DNA from 2 places in the Micromonospora sp. HB375 genome. Region 2 is predicted to be linked to the other one. Evidence: riboswitches for the same ligand, from Rfam matches in the RefSeq annotation. Region 2 holds a riboswitch; the other holds the start of a gene.

What was found. A riboswitch is a leader RNA that binds a small molecule or an ion and turns the genes downstream of it on or off. The one in region 2 is predicted to bind thiamine pyrophosphate.
Region 1: linked by a shared signal. The riboswitch ahead of J3R08_RS24315 (ECF transporter S component) and the one ahead of thiE (thiamine phosphate synthase) in region 2 are both predicted to bind thiamine pyrophosphate.

Annotation. Positions count from the first base shown of each region.
Region 1 covers NZ_JAGGJO010000001.1:5,527,374-5,530,573, forward strand. Annotated here, with positions in the region: gene J3R08_RS24305 (sugar isomerase domain-containing protein) at 1-494, opposite strand, end outside; gene J3R08_RS24310 (alpha/beta fold hydrolase) at 491-1,327, opposite strand; TPP riboswitch at 1,404-1,510, shown strand; gene J3R08_RS24315 (ECF transporter S component) at 1,586-2,176, shown strand; gene J3R08_RS24320 (ABC transporter ATP-binding protein) at 2,294-3,200, shown strand, end outside.
Region 2 covers NZ_JAGGJO010000001.1:6,208,857-6,212,056, forward strand. Annotated here, with positions in the region: gene thiO (glycine oxidase ThiO) at 1-951, opposite strand, end outside; gene thiE (thiamine phosphate synthase) at 945-1,571, opposite strand; TPP riboswitch at 1,566-1,677, opposite strand; gene J3R08_RS27490 (DUF559 domain-containing protein) at 1,796-2,707, shown strand.

The DNA.
Region 1 (3,200 bases), 680 kb from region 2:
AAGTCGGCGAGCTTGCGGCCGGACGGGTGCCGCGACGTCATCCGGGCCGAGTGCTGCGCCGACGTGATCGCCACCAGCCCGTGCCCGCGTTCCTTCACGATGGACGCGAACTCGACCATCGCCCCGTTCACGCCCGAGTTCGAGGCGAGCACGAACACGTCCTGCGGCCGGATCGGCGCCAGCTCGTAGAGGCGGTGCGCCACCGCCGGGTCGCGTTCCAGCTTCGGGCCGAGCACGTCGGCCGGATCGCCGCCGACCAGCACCAGGTCACGCAACGCGATCCGGTTCGTGGGCACCAGCCCGCCGGCCCGACCGGCGATCTCCATGGCCAGCGCCTCGGAGTGCCCGGTGCCGAACGCGTGCACCACACCATCGGCGCGCAGCGCCGCTGCGATCAGGTCGGCCGCGTCGGCCACGTTGCGCCGCTGCTCGGCGGCGACCCGGCCGATCGTCTCGGTCACCACCGCCAGGTACGCCTCGGCGCTCACCGTCATGCCTCCTCCGTTCCTGCGCACCGGGCGAGGATCGCCTCGGCCAGCGGGCCGGGCGCCTCGTCCGGGATCCAGTGGCTGACGCCGGGCAGCGTCACGAACCGGTAGTCACCTGTGACGTGCGCGGCGCACGCCTGCGCGGCCGTCCGGCCGATCGCCACGTCCTTGTCGCTCCAGACGAACGTGGTGGGCACCCCGACCGGGGCGACCGCCTTCATGTCCGCCCCGGTCATCGCGCGATACCAGTTCAGCGCCGCCGTCAACGCCCCCGGCTCGCGCATCGGCTCGGCGTACCGGGCCACCGCGCCGGCGTCGCCCACGCCGCTGAGCAGCTTGCGCAGCGTGGCGGCGTTCCACGCCAGCAGCACCTTTTCCGCCGTACCGGGCTTACGGAACAACGCTATGTACGCGGACTTGACCTTCTGCCGCGGGTCGGTGGCGAGCGCGTGCCCCATCGCGGCCGGGTGCGGCACCGACACCGCGGTCAGCGTCCGCACCCGCTCCGGGTGCGCCGCCGCCAGACCCCACGCCACGATCGCGCCCCAGTCGTGGCCGACCAGGTGGGCGCGGGTCACCCCGAGGGAATCCAGCACGCCGGCCGCGTCGGCCACCAGCTCCGGAATCCGGTACGCCCCGACGTCCGCCGGCCGCGCGCCGGGCGAGTAGCCGCGCTGGTCGAGCGCGTACGTGCGCAGCCCGGCGGCGTGCAGCGCGGGCGTGACCGCGTCCCACTCGCCGGAGTGCTGCGGGAAGCCGTGCAGCAGCAGGACCGGGTCACCGCCCTCGGGGCCACCGGCGCGTACCTCGAACGTCAGTCCCCGCGCATCCACCAGCATGATCGCCACCATACCGACACTCGCCCTGCTGGGCCGGGGCCCGTGGTCGGTGCTAGCGTCTGCGACGAGACAACTTCACATCCGACAGGGGAGCGCACAGCGCTGAGAGTGCGGGCCGGTGCCCGCAGACCCTCGAACCTGATCTGGGTAATGCCAGCGCAGGGAGTTCGGTCGACCTCCAGCCGCGTCGCCGTCCGGTGACCACCGGGCGCGGCGTGCGTCTTCTCCTGGTTCACCTCGACGAACTGGGAGCCAACCGTGAACCACACCGACAGCAACCGCTGGCGTACCGTCGACATCGTCGTCGCCTCGGTCATCGCCGTCACCTTCGGCGTCGTGTTCCAGCTCTGGAACATCCTCTGGAAGGGCAGCGACGGGCCGTTCGCCTTCTTCGCCCCGCTCCAGTCGGTCATGTACGGCGTCTGGCTCATCCCGGCCGTGCTGAGCGCGCTCATCGTCCGCAAGCCGGGGGCGGCGCTGCTCACCGAGACCGTCGCCTCGGCCGTCTCGGTGCTGCTCGGCTCCCCCTACGGTGCGATGGCGATCCTCCAGGGCGCGGTGCAGGGCCTGGGCGTCGAGGCGGTCTTCGCGGCCACCCGGTACCGCCTCCACCGGCCGCTCACGGCGGCGCTCGCCGGCGCGTGCGGCGGCCTCTTCGCCACGCTGTTCGACGCTCTCTACTGGTACCCCGGCACGAGCTGGACGACGTTCCGGCTGCCCTACATCGCGTTCGGCGTGCTCAGCTGTCTGCTGGTGGCCGGCCTGGGTGCGGTGGCCCTCACCCGCGCGCTGGCGAACACCGGCGTCCTGGACCGCTTCCCCGCCGGCCGCGACCGCGCCCTGGTCTGAGGCTCGCCTCGCCTCGCCCCGCCCCGGTGATCAAGGAGTTTGCGTCCGCCGGGCACGGTTTTCCGGACGCGAACTCCTTGATCACGCAGGCTGGGCCGGGAGAGGGGGTGGTGGGCGGTGAGCGGGGTGGTGCTGCGGGGGTTCGGGTGGCGGCACGGGGGACGGAAACGCTGGGCTCTGCGCGGGGTGGATCTTCGGGTGGAGAGCGGCGAGCGGGTGCTGCTGCTCGGACCCTCCGGCGCCGGTAAGAGCACGCTGCTGGCGGCGCTGGCCGGGCTGCTGCCGGAGGACTCCGGCGAGCAGGAGGGCACCGTCGAGATCGACGGGCTGGACCCGCGCAAGGCCCGCGAGCGCGTCGGCATCCTGTTCCAGGATCCGCAAACCCAGCTCGTCATGGCCCGCTCCGGTGACGACGTCGCGTTCGGGCTGGAGAACCGGGGCGTACCCGCCGGGGAGATCTGGCCCCGCGTCGACGAGGCGCTGCGCCGGGTCGGCTTCCCGTACCCCCGGGACCGGCCGACCGCCGCGCTCAGCGGCGGTGAGCAGCAGCGGCTCGCCCTGGCCGGCACGCTCGCGCTGCGCCCCGGACTGCTGCTGCTCGACGAGCCCACCGCCAACCTCGACCCGGCCGGCGCCGCGCTGATCCGCCGGGCCGTCGCGGACGCGCTCGACACGGACACCACGATGGTCCTGGTGGAGCACCGGGTCACCGAGGCGCTGCCGCTGGTCGACCGCGTGGTGGTGCTGGAACCGGGCGGCGGGGTGCGCGCCGACGGGCCGCCCGCTGCGGTCTTCGCCGCGCACGGCGACGCGCTGGCCGCCGCCGGGGTCTGGGTACCCGGCCACGTCACGCCACCCCGGCACGCCACCACGCCGCCCGGCGACGTGCTGCTCACCGCGGAGCGGCTCGGCCTGCCGCCTCGGCTCGACCCCACCGATCTTCGGGTACGCGCCGGCGAGGCGCTCGCCGTCCTCGGCCCCAACGGGGCCGGCAAGTCCACGCTGGCGCTGCTCCTGGGCGGCC
Region 2 (3,200 bases):
GATCGGCGCGTTGTCCGGCGTACCGGGGCGCAGCCCGGCGACTGCCTCCACCAGCTCGTACTCGACGAGTTCCGGCACCAGCTCCGTGGCGGCGCGCAGCAGTGTCAGCACGCCACCGGCGGTGACAGCGGTGTCCGCGCGCTCCTCGACCGTCGCCCCGACCACGACCTCGCCGCTGTCCCGGGGCACCAGGTAGACCGGCTCGCTGTCCGCGTACCCCCGGATCACGTGCCGGAAGCCCGGCGGACCGCCACCCGGCGCGCGCAGCCGCAGCACCTGGCCCTTCACCGGCCGGACCGGCAGGCCGGTCAGCGCAGCCGCGCCGCAGCCGGCCGCGACCACAGTGACCCGCGCGTCCACCTCGGACAGCGCGCCGACGCGCGCCGGGCGCAGCTCCACGCCGGCGCGCTCGGCGGCCGTGCGCAGCGCGACGACCAGCCGCCGCGGGTCGACCTGGTGGTCGCCGGGCGCGACAGCGCCGCCGCGCACGCGCGGCGCCAACGCCGGCTCGCGGTCGCGCAGCTCCGAGGGACGCAGCGGCGTGATCGGCAGTTCCAGGCCCTGCTGGTACGACCACAGCCGCCTCGCCTCGGCCAGGTCGTCGGCAGTGAGCCCGACGACGAGCGTGCCCTCGGTGCGGTAGCCGATGTCGACGCCGCTCGCCTCGGCCAGCTCGGCCGCGAAACCGGGCCAGCGGGCGGCGGACTCGACGAGCAGCGCGGTGAGTTCGTGCTCACCGAAGTACGCCTCGGCGACCGGCGACAGCATCCCGGCGGCCACCGACGACGCGCCCGACCCAGGCCGGTCGTCGTGCACCACCACGCGCAGTCCACGCTGCGCGCACCGCCACGCGATCGCCCACCCGACAGGCCCGCCCCCCACCACCGCCACGTCGTTAAGGAAGGGCCCCCTGTTAACGCCTCCGGTGGAGGAAGGGCCCCCTGTTAACACGTCAGGGCCCGCAGCAGCTCGGCGGTGGCGTGCGCGGGGTCGGCTGCCCCGCTGAGCGCGCCGACCACCGCCACCCCGTACGCCCCGGCGGCCCGCAGCGCCGGCACGCTCGCGGCGGTCACCCCGCCGATCGCGATCACCGGCACCGACACCGCCGTCGCGACCGCGCGTATCCCCTCGGGGCCGATCGGTTCCGGCAGGCCGGACTTGGTGGTGGTGACGTGGCACGGGCCCACGCCCAGGTAGCTCGCGCCCGCGTCCACCGCGGCCCGGGCGGTCACCGGTTCGCGGGCGGTCGCGCCGAGCACCGCGTCCGGGCCGAGCACCCGGCGCGCGGCACGCACCGGCAGGTCGTCCGCGCCGACGTGGCCACCGGCGGCGTCCACCGCGAGCGCCACGTGCAGCCGGTCGTTGACCAGGCACTGTGCGCCGTACGGCCGGCAGGCGTCGACCACCAGCCGGGCCAGCTCGTACGCCTCCCGGTCGGTGGCGTCGTCCTCCACGCGCACCTGCACGACGAGGTCTGCGCCCGCCACGGGCAGTGCGGCACGCAACACGGCGAGCGGGTCACGCCCCGGCCGGGTGTCGGTGATGAGATGCAGTCGTCCCAGGGACAGCACGGCAACGCTCCTCCCTGCGCCGGCATTACCCGGATCAGGTTCGACGGTCGGGGGCTCCCAGCCCCCCTCTCAGCCCGGTCCGCACCGGGCTCCCGTGGGTCACTTGCGGCCTACCGTACGACGCCTCCCGCCCGTACGGAAGCCCGGGTGAGGTTTTTCCCAGGAACCAGCCGTCCGCCGGATCGGGGCAGCGGGTGACCGTCCCGTCACGACACGCTGCCTGGGTGTCCGTTCCCGCCCGTGTTCCGCGCCGCCTGGAGATCCTGCCGTTCCGGGGCAGCCGTGCCGTCTCCGAAGGGCTACTCACCTGGACGATGCTGCGCGGGCAGACCTGGATCCGCCTGCTGCCGGACGTGTACGTGCACCGGGACGGGTACCGCGCCGACGACCACCGGATGTGGTGCGAGGCGGTGGCGTTGCGCCTGCCGCCGGGTGTCGTGCTGGCAGGGCGCAGCGCCGCGTGGTTGTTCGGCGCGGACGTGCTCCCCCGCGACGCGCCGGTGACAGTACTGTTGCCGACTGCTGCGCGGCTGCGACCGCACCCACGGTTGCGGTTGGTCCGGTCACCGCTGCCGGAGCGGGACCGCACCCTCGTCGGCGGGCTGCCGGTCACCACGCCCCTTCGCACGGCGTTCGACCTGGGCCGGCAGGGCTCACTCGCCGAGGCGTTGGTCGCCGTCGAGGCGCTGCTGCGTCGCCGGGCCGTGAAGCTGCCCGCCCTGCGGGCCTACGCCGCCGCCCGGCCGGGCTGGCCGGGCGCTCCGCTGTTGCGCGAGGTGCTGGCGCTGGCCGAGCCGTTGAGCGAGTCCCCGATGGAGACTCGCCTGCGGCTGCTCCTGCTCGACGCCGGCCTCGGCCCGCTCACCGCCCAGCACGAGGTACGCGCCGGTGGACGCTTCGTGGCCCGGGTGGACCTGGCCTGGCCGGCGCTCCGCATCGCGGTCGAGTACGACCGCGACCACCACCGCGAACGGGCTCACTTCCGCCGGGACGTGGCTCGCCTGAACGCGCTGCGCGCGGCCGGGTGGCTCGTGCTCCGCTTCACCGCCGACGACGTGCTACGCCGGCCCGACGCCACAGTGGCCCTGGTACGCCAGGCCTTGGCAGAACGTCGTGCCACCGAGGCGAACCACTGATCCGTGCCCGCCGCCACGAGCCTCACCCCGCTACGCCCCCGGCCCGCCACACGTCACCGCTGGCCCCCATTTCGCCACCTACCACCCACCGGGCCCCCGGCTCGCCGCCCGCCACCCGTTGGTCCCCGGCTCGCCACCCGTCGAGCCGCCCGAGACACTTACGGGCGTCAGAGGCCCGCCCGCAAACACCCATCGCGTTCCACTCGTCGCCAGATCCAGCCCCGAGTGGAACGCCATGGGTGTCTCAAGGCCCTTATGACACCCATGGTGTTCCACTCGTCGTGAGCGCTGCCTGTGGGTGGCACGCTATGGGTGCCTGACGCGTGGGCGAGCCTTGATGGGGCGCAGGCCGCGCGGGCGCGCCCCCAACCGAGGGCGCACAGTCCACGTGCGGGCGGAGCCGAACGCGTGGGTGAGCTGAGCGCGCGGGCAGCCCGGTGTGCGCAGGCCCAAACGGGTGAGCACACGCCCCGACGCACACACCCGACACACG